Sinorhizobium sp. BG8: one gene and its partner. The protein of the gene in region 1 binds, or shares a complex with, the protein of each later gene. Links are inferred from orthologs where the notes say so. Each region holds a gene or a part of one and is shown on either strand. Other genes may lie near its edges. The genes, in order: accB and accD.

What was found.
Region 2: the proteins of accB (region 1) and accD are in contact, whole or in part, in a solved structure (PDB 8UXZ), measured with the Escherichia coli proteins. The link is inferred for Sinorhizobium sp. BG8 from one-to-one orthologs.

The regions. Positions count from the first base shown.
Region 1 is NZ_CP044011.1:2,403,216-2,411,518, forward strand. The notes cover bases 4,764-7,695. They hold accB (acetyl-CoA carboxylase biotin carboxyl carrier protein), read right to left. Parts: upstream 6,493-7,695; coding sequence 6,034-6,492; downstream 4,764-6,033. Other genes in these bases: accC (acetyl-CoA carboxylase biotin carboxylase subunit), read right to left, coding at 4,764-6,023; aroQ (type II 3-dehydroquinate dehydratase), read right to left, coding at 6,514-6,951; F3Y30_RS11305 (DsbA family protein), read right to left, coding at 7,089-7,695. Also shown: F3Y30_RS11255 (DUF1294 domain-containing protein), read right to left, coding at 1-86; Asp-tRNA(Asn)/Glu-tRNA(Gln) amidotransferase subunit GatB, read left to right, coding at 253-1,755; F3Y30_RS11265 (GNAT family N-acetyltransferase), read left to right, coding at 1,761-2,258; F3Y30_RS11270 (GNAT family N-acetyltransferase), read left to right, coding at 2,447-2,911; F3Y30_RS11275 (NADH:ubiquinone oxidoreductase subunit NDUFA12), read left to right, coding at 3,024-3,419; F3Y30_RS11280 (DUF2155 domain-containing protein), read left to right, coding at 3,552-3,935; aat (leucyl/phenylalanyl-tRNA--protein transferase), read right to left, coding at 4,053-4,667; more of accC, read right to left, coding at 4,680-4,763; more of F3Y30_RS11305, read right to left, coding at 7,696-7,817; F3Y30_RS11310 (pyridoxal phosphate-dependent aminotransferase), read left to right, coding at 8,077-8,303. UniProt on the Escherichia coli protein: This protein is a component of the acetyl coenzyme A carboxylase complex; first, biotin carboxylase catalyzes the carboxylation of the carrier protein and then the transcarboxylase transfers the carboxyl group to form malonyl-CoA.
Region 2 is NZ_CP044011.1:676,311-679,065, forward strand. It holds accD (acetyl-CoA carboxylase, carboxyltransferase subunit beta), read left to right. Parts: upstream 1-798; coding sequence 799-1,713; downstream 1,714-2,755. Other genes in the region: F3Y30_RS03115 (folylpolyglutamate synthase/dihydrofolate synthase family protein), read left to right, coding at 1,735-2,755.

The DNA of each region.
Region 1 (8,303 bases):
CGGGCTGCTTCCTTGTCCCACCAGAAGACGAGGAACGTTAGAAAATTGATCGCCACAAGGGCGACGGCAATCGGCAAGGCGCTCATCGTTCAAGCATAGCCGGTGCCCGTTAACGCCTCGCTCACGGATTTTACGGGGGCGCTATCGTTGCAGCCGGGCGTGGGAGGGCGAAAGCCTTGCGCCACAGGCCCATATGGTCTACCGACACAGTTCGAAAATCAGCCACCCGAAGCGATCTTCAAAGAGCTAATCATGACCATTGTCGACGTCCGCATCTCCGATCCGAAACGCTACATCCCCGGTGCCACCGGCGACTGGGAGGTGATCATCGGCATGGAGGTGCACGCGCAGGTCACCAGCAGCTCGAAGCTCTTCTCCGGTGCTGCCACGGAGTTCGGCAATGCCCCGAACGCCAATGTTTCTCTCGTAGATGCGGCCATGCCCGGCATGCTTCCGGTGATCAACGAGGAGTGCGTGAAGCAGGCGGTTCGCACCGGCCTCGGCCTCAAGGCGCAGATCAATCATCGCTCCGTCTTCGACCGCAAGAACTACTTCTATCCGGACCTGCCGCAGGGCTACCAGATCTCGCAGTACAAGGATCCCATCGTCGGCGAGGGCAAGATCACGATCTCGATCGGTCCTGACCGCCAGGGCAACTTCGAGGACGTGGAGATCGGAATCGAGCGCCTCCACCTCGAGCAGGACGCCGGCAAGTCCATGCACGACCAGCACCCCACGATGTCCTACGTGGATCTCAACCGTTCGGGCGTCGCGCTGATGGAAATCGTGTCGAAGCCGGATCTGCGGTCCTCGGATGAGGCCAAGGCCTACCTGACCAAGCTGCGGACCATTCTGCGCTATCTCGGAACCTGCGACGGCAACATGGACGAAGGCTCGATGCGCGCGGACGTGAACGTCTCCGTCCGCCGGCCGGGTGAGGGATTCGGCACGCGCTGCGAGATCAAGAACGTCAACTCCATCCGCTTTGTCGGACAGGCGATCGAATATGAAGCGCGTCGCCAGATCGGCATTCTGGAGGACGGCGGCTCGATCGACCAGGAAACCCGCCTTTTCGATCCCGGCAAGGGTGAGACGCGTTCTATGCGCTCCAAGGAGGATGCGCACGACTATCGCTATTTCCCCGATCCGGATCTTCTGCCGCTCGAGTTCGACAATGCGTTCGTCGGCAAGCTGCTTGCCGATCTGCCGGAGCTGCCCGACGACAAGAAAGAGCGATTTGTCAAGGATCTCGGCCTTTCAGTCTACGACGCCTCGGTTCTGGTGTCCGAGAAGGCAATTGCCGACTACTTCGAGGCTGTGGCCGCTGGCCGCGACGGCAAGATCGCCGCGAACTGGGTCATCAACGACCTGCTCGGCGCCTTGAACAAGGCCGGCAAAGGCATTGAAGAGACGCCTGTTTCTCCGGTCCAGCTCGGCCAGATCATCGATCTGATCAAGGATGGCACGATCTCCGGAAAAATCGCCAAGGACCTCTTTGAGATTGTCTGGAACGAGGGCGGTTCTCCCACGGAGATCGTCGAGTCACGCGGCATGAAGCAGGTGACCGATACCGGCGCCATCGAGAAGGCCGTCGACGAGATCATCGCCGCCAATCCCGACCAGGTGGCCAAGGTGCAGGCAAAGCCCTCGCTTGCCGGCTGGTTCGTCGGTCAGGTCATGAAGGCAACGGGCGGCAAGGCCAACCCGCAGGCCGTTCAGGCGCTCGTCAAGGCCAAGCTCGGCCTCGAGGACTGACCCCGATGTTCTTCGTCCGCACCGCATCGGAGCGTGATCTGGCCAAGGTCAGCACGCTCCTCGGTGAGACATGGCACGCGACCTACGACGCGCTCTACGGCGCCGACAAGGTCGCGGAGCTGACGGCGAGATGGCATTCCGTGCCGGCGCTTAAAGCGCAGCTTGCCCGGAAGAATTCGGAGTTCGTGGTCGCCGACAACGGCAAGGAGATCGGCGGCATGGGATATGCCGCGATGTCCGATACCCTGCGGAAAGGTGCCATTCTGCATCAGCTCTACGTGCTGCCGAAGTTCCAGCGCCAGGGCGTCGGCCGCGAGATGTTCGCCGAGCTCGAGACATGCTTTCCCGATGCGGAGATCATGCAGTTGGAGGTGGAGCCGCAGAACCATGCCGCGATAGGTTTCTATCTGGCGCACGGCTTCGTGAAAACCGGCGATACGGCCAGTTGCAACGATGCCCAGTCGGGCATTCCCGCGCTCATCATGCAGAAGTCGCTGCTCTGACGCGCATCTCCCCGATGTGTTCACCGATTCCGGCACAAGACAGCGTAAAAACAACACGTTAAAGCCTGCGTAGCGAGTTCGGCCGTTCGCGGCACACGTTGGAAATCTTTCACTCCGCTGTCACATTCCCTTCGTGGAACGATGCCAAGTGTCCCGTCGACACGAGGAGTTCGCACGACATGGATGGAATGGCGCACACAACCACGATACGGACCGCAACGCGCGCCGACCTTCGGGCGCTGATTGCGATCTTTGCCGCGGACGCCCTCGGCGGCCATGGCGATACGACGGAAGAGAGGGCTTACGACGACTACGTGAGAGCCTTCGACCGGATCGAGGCTTCGCCGAACGACACGCTCTTCGTCGCCGAGATCGGCGGCGAAATCGTCGGGACGTTCCAGACGACGGTTCTCTCCAGCCTGCCCGGCCGAGGAAGTTCTAGCCTGCTGCTGGAGGCGGTCCAGACGCGGCAGGATCGGCGGGGGCGGGGGATCGGCGAGGCCATGATCCGCTTTGCCATCGAAGAGGCGCGCCGTCAGGGGCTGGGCAAGATTCAACTGACCTCCAACGCGGTTCGCAAGGATGCCCATCGGTTCTATGCGCGCCTGGGCTTCGAGCCATCGCATATCGGCTTCAAGCTCCGGCTGAAATGAAGGGTGAAACAGCGGGAATCGCTGGACATTGCGGCGGTGGCGCGCCATAAGCGCAGTGTGTAATTCGAGAAGGAGTGGCACTCCGTGCTGCTCTGCCAAGGACGGCGATCCCATGAAGCTTCTTCTGCAAATCTTTACCTGGTGGAACAACCAGACGATCGGAACGCGCTTTCACACCTGGCGCTTCGGCACCAAGGTCGGTGAAGACGAATTCGGCAACGTCTACTATCAGGGCGGCAAGGACTCCGAGGGCCGTACAAGGCGCTGGGTCATCTACAACGGTTATGCCGACGCATCGGCAATTCCTCCCGGCTGGCATGGTTGGATGCACCATCGCACCGACGTTTCGCCGGCGGATGAGGAATACAAGCCGCGCGAATGGCAGAAGACCCACCGTGCAAACGGCACCGGTAGTGCTCAGGCCTATCGTCCGCCGGGCTCGCTTGCCGTCACCGGCGAACGTCCTCGCGTCACGGGTGACTACGACGCCTGGTCGCCGCGCTCCTGATACAGATTGGCCACATTTGCCCGGTAGCGCATGGCTGAAGATAAAAGGCTGCGCGACCGCAGGAGAATGGCACAGATGAAATTTACGGACAGCCTGAGAACTGTTTGCGCGGGAGCAGCGGCAGCCGTGACGATGGGTGCTGTCCTTCTGGCGGCGCTTCCGGCCGAGGCGACGCGCATCTCCAATCCCGTCGCGGTATTCTCCGGCATCGACAAGATTACCGGCCGCATCACGAGCTTCGACGTCTACATCGGCGAGACCGTCCAGTTCGGTGCCCTGCAGGTCACTCCGCGCGTCTGCTACAATCGCGACGATACGGAAGCGCAGAAGGTGACGACCTTCGTGGAGGTCGACGAAATCACGCTCGACCGCAAGATCCGCCGCATCTTCACCGGATGGATGTTCGCCGACAGCCCCGGTCTCAATGCCGTCGAGCATCCGGTCTATGACGTGTGGCTCGTCGAGTGCAAGGTGAAGTCCGACGTTCCTCCGCCGGAAACCACACAGACGCAGTAGGCCGGGTATTTCGGCCAGCGGATCCCATCGCTCAAGCCTGGGCCAGTGCGGCAACGCTCTCTGGATTTCAAATGAAAACGATGGAGCGAGTTCGGCGCCGGGCGCCCGATCCCCGCTTCAGAAGCGCAGGTGCGGCGAGGAGAGGGCTCTTGCGAGCAGGTCCTCGTACTTGTGCTTGGGCACGTCGATCGCCCCGAAGGACTTCAGGTGTTCGGTGGTGAACTGCGTATCAAGCAGCCGGAAGCCCTTCGCCTTCATCCGTTCGACGAGATAGACGAGGCATATCTTGGAGGCGTCCGTGCGCCGGGAGAACATGCTTTCACCGAAGAACGCAGCCCCCAGCGAAACGCCATAGAGACCACCGACGAGATGGTCGCCTTCCCAGGCCTCGACGGAATGGGCATGTCCCATGTGATGGAGCGTGGAGTAGAGGGCCTTGATCTTCCGGTTAATCCAGGTGGACGGCCGGTCCGGTGCAGCTTCGGCACAGGCGGCAATCACTGCGTCGAATGCGGTGTCGACGCGGATGTCGAAGGGCTTCTTTCGGATCGTCTTGGCGAGGCTGCGCGAGACGTGAAACTTGTCTAGCGGAATGATGCCGCGCATGTCGGGCTCGACCCAGAAGAGTTCCGGGTCGTCTGCCGAGTCAGCCATCGGGAAGAGGCCGATGGAGTAGGCGCGCAGGAGAAGTTCCGGCGTTATGTCCGGTTGTCTGCTGCGTCGCCCCGCCATCGCGGTTCATCCTCAGTGGGAGGTTTTGGCCAGATAGGTCTCCAGCCAATGGATGTCGTAGTCACCATTGGCGATGTCCTGGTTGGATACGAGATCCTGGAACAGCGGCAATGTCGTCTTGATACCATCTACCACGAATTCGTCGAGAGCGCGACGCAGACGCATCATGCATTCGACACGGGTGCGTCCGTGAACGATCAGTTTGCCGATCAGGCTGTCGTAGTACGGAGGAATCCGATAGCCCTGATAGGCGCCGGAATCGATGCGCACTCCAAGACCACCCGGTGCGTGGAAATGCGTGATCGTGCCGGGCGAGGGCACGAAGGTACGTGCATCCTCGGCATTGATGCGGCATTCGATCGCGTGTCCGGAGAAGACGATATCTTCCTGGCGGACCGAGAGCCCGCCGCCGGAGGCGACGCGGATCTGCTCGTGTACGAGATCGATTCCGGTAATGGCCTCGGTGATCGGGTGTTCCACCTGGAGACGCGTGTTCATTTCGATGAAATAGAACTCGCCGTTCTCGTAGAGGAATTCGATGGTGCCGGCACCGCGGTACTTCAGCTTCTTCATCGCATCGGCGCAGACCTGGCCGATCTTCATCCGCTGTTCGACGTTGAGGGCAGGGGAGTTCGCTTCTTCCCAGACCTTCTGGTGGCGCCGCTGGAGCGAGCAATCGCGTTCACCGAGGTGGATCGCATTGCCTTCGCCGTCGCCAACAATCTGCACCTCGATGTGCCGCGGCTGGCCAAGGTACTTTTCCATGTAGACCGCGTCGTTGCCGAATGCGGCCGCAGCCTCGGCGCGTGCCGTCGAAATGGCTTCGTCCAGGTCGGCCTCGGTCCTGGCGACCTTCATGCCGCGTCCGCCGCCGCCGGCGGTCGCCTTGATCAGGACAGGGAAGCCAATCTTGCGGGCGATCTCCCGCGCGTTCTCCGGCTTGACCTCGCCGTCCGAGCCCGGAACCACGGGAATGCCAAGCTCTTCCGCCGTCTTCTTGGCGGTGATCTTGTCACCCATGATGCGGATGTGCTCGGCGGTCGGCCCGATGAAGGTTATGCCGTGCGCATCGAGGATCTCAGCGAACTTCGCATTTTCCGACAGGAAGCCGTATCCCGGGTGCACCGCATCCGCGCCCGTGATCTCGCAGGCAGCGACGATCTGGTGGATGTTCAGGTAGCTTTCGCGCGAGGGCGGCGGGCCGATGCAGACGCTTTCGTCGGCAAGGCGGACGTGCATCGCGTCGGCATCCGCCGTCGAGTGCACGGCGACTGTGGCGATGCCGAGCTCCTTGCAGGCCCTGAGGACCCGGAGGGCGATTTCGCCGCGGTTGGCTATGAGGATCTTGGAAATCATGAGCCTGGCCTTACTCGATGACGATCAGCGGTTCGCCATACTCGACCGGGGCAGCGTCTTCCACGAGGATTTCAACGACCTTGCCGGAACGCGGCGCCGGAATCTGGTTCATCGTCTTCATGGCTTCGATGATGAGGATCGTCTGGCCCTCGGTGACAGTCGCGCCGACTTCGACGAACGGACGGGCGCCCGGTGCCGCGGCAAGATAGGCGGTTCCGACCATCGGTGCGGTGACCGCGTTCTTGTTGGTACGAGCGGTCTCGGCAGCCGGTGCAGCGACGGAAACCGCAGCCACCGGTGCTGCCACAGCCGGAACCGGCGCGGAAACGTATTGCGGCGTGCCGGCGCGCGAGACGCGGATGCGCAGGTCGTCCTGCTCCACTTCGATCTCGGTCAGATCGGTCTCGTTGAGGATATTGGCAAGATCGCGGATCAGCGTCTGGTCGATACCCTGTTTCTTGTCAGCCATGGGAAAAGCCTCTTTTTCTTGTTATTTCGTGATGTTGGAAAGCGCGTTCAGCGCAAGGATGTAGCTGTGGGCGCCAAATCCGCAGATGACGCCCTTGACCGCGGGAGCGATCATGGATTTGTGCCGGAATTCTTCGCGCGCATGGATGTTCGAAAGATGCAGCTCGACGACCGGGACCGAGATCGAGCGGATCGCATCGTGCATCGCGATGGACGTATGTCCATAGGCGCCGGGATTGATGGCGATGCCCGCCGCCTTGCTCCCGGCCTCGTGGATCCAGTCGACGAGCGTGCCCTCGTGGTTGGATTGCCGGAAATCGATGTCGAAGCCGAGTTTGGCGCCTTCGTCGCGGCAAAGCGCTTCTATGTCCGCGAGCGTCTGCCCGCCATAGATACCGGGCTCGCGTTTGCCGAGCATATTGAGGTTAGGTCCGTTGAGCACGAAAAACGTGGATGCCATTCGAAATTCCGCATGCTGGATCGAAATTTACCTATAGACCGGCGGTCCCTGCAGGGAAAGCCCCAACACGGGTATGCAAGCTTGTCCACAAGTGGGATTGGCTCAACACGATCGGGATGGCCGAATGATGGCGGTCTTCAGCATGCCGTCTGGCCGCAGGCGCGCACGTTGGCGACCTTGTCCTCTATGGCCTCGGAACCGATGGCGCCGAACACAGCCTCCTTGCCGATGATGTAGGAGGGCGTGCCGGTGATGCCGAGACTGTTTGCAAGCGAGTAGGTCGCGCGCACCGCATCGTCATGGGGCTTTTCTTCCATCGCCTTGCGGATGTCCGCCTCGGTGACGCCAAGCTTGACGGCGACCTCGATGGCGCTCTCTTCCGTGGCGCGGCCTTCTCCCCCGAGCAGCGTGCGGTGGAACTCGCCATATTTTTCGGGAGCGAGGTCGCGGAATGCGGCGCTTACCTTGTGGGCGGCAAGCGAATCGGGGCCGAGAATCGGCAATTCCTTGAGCACGAAGCGGACGTTCTTGTCCTTGGCCAGGATGTCATCCATGTCGGACAGCGCCCGCTTGCAATAGCCGCAGTTGTAGTCGAAGAACTCGACGACCGTGACATCGCCATCCGGATTGCCGAGCGTGACGTCGTTCTTTGACGAGAAGATCTCCTTCTCGTTGTCAACTATCGCGGCCTGGGCCTGAGCCTGCTGGGCCTTCGCCTGCTTGTCCTGGAGGGCTTCCTGAACGTCTATGAGGATTTCGGGATTGGCGAGGAGGTATTCCTTGATATAGGCGCCGATCTCTTCCTTCTGCTTGTCGTCAAGCGCGAAAGCCTGCAGGGGCACTGCCGTGCCGAGAGCGAGCGCCATGGCGCCGGCCGCCAGGGATTGAGCCAATTTCATTGCCGTTACAGTCCTCGTCAAATCGCAGAGCCGGGTGCTCCGTCACATCCATGTCGCGCGCAGCCAGCGTCGCGTGGCGCTTTCCGCCATTCGGTGATTCGAACTTACGGCGGCTGCCCGGCAAACGAAACTGCAAAAGCGGCGGAATTCCGGTGGTCGCGGGATTGTGAACAGGTGATTCTTGCGGCACAGGAAACGGCGATGCACAGATAACGGGATGCCTTCGATGAAATTTTCCAGACGCAGCGCAGTCGAGCCCTTTCACGCCATGGACGTTCTGGCGGAGGCGACGAGACGCAGGTCGGCCGGCCATCCCGTCATTTCCATGGCTGTTGGCCAGCCGGTGCATCCTGCGCCCCAGGCAGTGCTTGCAGCGGCCCGCACCGCCCTCGAGCATGGTCGCATCGGCTATACCGACGCCCTCGGGCTTCAGGCGCTGCGCCAGGCGATCGC
Region 2 (2,755 bases), 1.7 Mb from region 1 along the record:
GATCCGGACTACGCAAGCTCGCTGGCGATCATGAAGGCACTTCCGGAAGCAGGCTCCGACGTGATCGAACTCGGTATGCCCTTCTCGGATCCGATGGCGGATGGTCCGGCCATCCAGCTTGCAGGCCAGCGCGCCCTCAAAGGCGGGCAGACCCTCGCCAAGACCATCCAGATGGCACGTGACTTCCGCAAGTTCGACGACTCCACCCCCATCGTTCTGATGGGATACTACAATCCGATCTATATTTACGGCGTCGACCGCTTCCTTGATGATGCGCTGGAAGCCGGTATCGATGGCCTGATCGTTGTGGATCTTCCTCCGGAAATGGATGACGAGCTTTGCATCCCGGCGATTGCGAAGGGCGTGAACTTCATTCGTCTGGCGACACCGACAACCGACGAGAAGCGGCTTCCGGCTGTTCTCAAGAACACGTCGGGTTTCGTCTATTATGTCTCGATGAACGGCATCACCGGTTCTGCCTTGCCCGATCCTTCGGTTGTTTCGGGGCTGTCCAGCGGATCAAGGGTCACACGAGACTGCCGGTTTGCGTCGGGTTCGGCGTCAAGACTGCAGAACACGCGCGCGCCATCGGAGCATCCGCGGACGGTGTCGTGGTCGGCACTGCAATCGTCAACCAGATTGCCTCCAGCCTGACGGCGGAGGGAGAAGCCTCGGGAGCCACCGTCGCCGGCGTGGAGACGTTGGTGCGCAGCCTTGCGGCCGGTGTACGGACCGCTCGACTTGCGGCAGCCGAGTGAGGTCCCCATCTAGGGGACAACCAATTCAGGAGTTTTCAAAGTGAACTGGATCACCAATTACGTTCGGCCGAAAATCAACTCGATGCTCGGCCGTAGAGAGGTTCCGGAAAATCTCTGGATCAAGTGCCCTGAGACGGGTGAGATGGTCTTCCATCGGGATCTTGAGGAAAACAAGTGGGTTATCCCTGCCTCGGGCTACCATATGAAGATGCCGGCGAAGGCACGGCTGAAGGACCTGTTCGACGAAGGCGTCTACGAGGCGCTGCAGCAGCCCAAGGTGCCGCAGGACCCGCTGAAATTCCGCGACTCGAAGAAATACACCGACCGCCTGAAGGATAGCCGCCTTAAGACCGAGCTCGAAGATACGATCGTGGCCGGTGTCGGTCGCGTCCAGGGCCTGAAGCTCGTCGCGGTCGTGCATGAATTCAGCTTCATGGGCGGCTCGCTCGGCATTGCTGCAGGCGAGGCGATCGTCAAGGCGTTCGAGCGCGCGATCGCCGAGAAGTGCCCCTTGGTGATGTTTCCGGCCTCGGGCGGTGCCCGCATGCAGGAAGGTATTTTGTCGCTGATGCAGCTCCCGCGCACCACAGTTGCGGTCGAAATGCTGAAGGAAGCAGGGCTGCCCTACATCGTTGTCCTCACCAATCCGACGACGGGCGGTGTGACGGCATCCTACGCGATGCTTGGAGATATCCACCTTGCGGAACCGGGCGCAGAAATCTGCTTCGCAGGCAAGCGCGTCATTGAGCAGACGATCCGCGAAAAGCTGCCCGAGGGTTTCCAGACCTCCGAGTACCTTCTCGCCCACGGCATGGTCGACATGGTCGTCAAGCGGCACGATATTCCGGCGACGCTTGCGCGGTTGTTGAAGATACTGCTGAAGAAGTCCGTCGCGACCGAGAAGACGAAGCCGGCCTCCGCCACCGTACTTGCGCCGATTGCGGCGCAGGCCTGAATCTGAACGACCGGGCGGGCGATGACGACCGAGACCACCGAAGCGGGCCGGGAGATCGAGAAACTCCTGGCTCTGCATCCCAAGGGCTTCGATCTGTCGCTCAATCGTATCTCGCGGTTGCTGGAGACCCTCGGCAATCCGCAGACGCGCCTCCCTCCCGTGATTCATGTCGCGGGAACGAATGGCAAAGGGTCGGTTTCCGCCTTCAGCCGCTCGATTCTCGAGGCATCCGGTCTCGCGGTCCACGTCCACACCTCGCCGCATCTCGTGAACTGGCATGAGCGCTATCGTCTCGGTCGCAAGGGCTTGCCCGGCGAACTGGTGGCCGATCCTGTCCTTGCCGATGCGGTTCGCCGCGTTGCCGACGCCAATGACGGTCAGAAGATCACTGTCTTCGAGATTTTGACAGCGGTCACCTTCCTTCTGTTTTCCGAGCATCCGGCGGATGTGGCCGTTCTCGAGGTCGGCCTCGGCGGTCGCTTCGACGCGACGAACGTGATCACGAACCCTGCCGTTTCCGTCATCATGCCGATCTCGCTCGACCACCAGGCCTATCTTGGCGATCGCGTGGAGCTGATCGCTGCGGAAAAGGCGGGGATCATGAAACGCGGCGTGCCGGTGGTCATCGGTCATCAGGAGCACGATGCGGCGCGCGACGTGCTGATCGCCACTGCCGAACGGCTTGGCTGCCCCTTTTCGGTCTATGGCCAGGACTTCCTCGCGCATGAGGAGTTCGGGCGCCTGATCTATCAGGACGAAGACGGTTTGCACGATCTTCCTCTGCCGCGCCTGCCCGGGCGGCATCAGTATGCGAATGCGGCGGCGGCCATCCGCGCGGTCAAGGCCGCCGGTTTCGTCGTGTCCGAAACAGCCCTCGAAAAAGGACTGACGTCGGTCGACTGGCCTGGGAGGCTTCAGCGGCTGACCTACGGCAAGCTTGCGGGGATCGCGCCGAGAACCTCCGAAATCTGGGTGGATGGCGGGCACAATCCCGGTGCCGGGAGGGTTATCGCCGAAACCATGGCCAATCTCGAGGACCGCG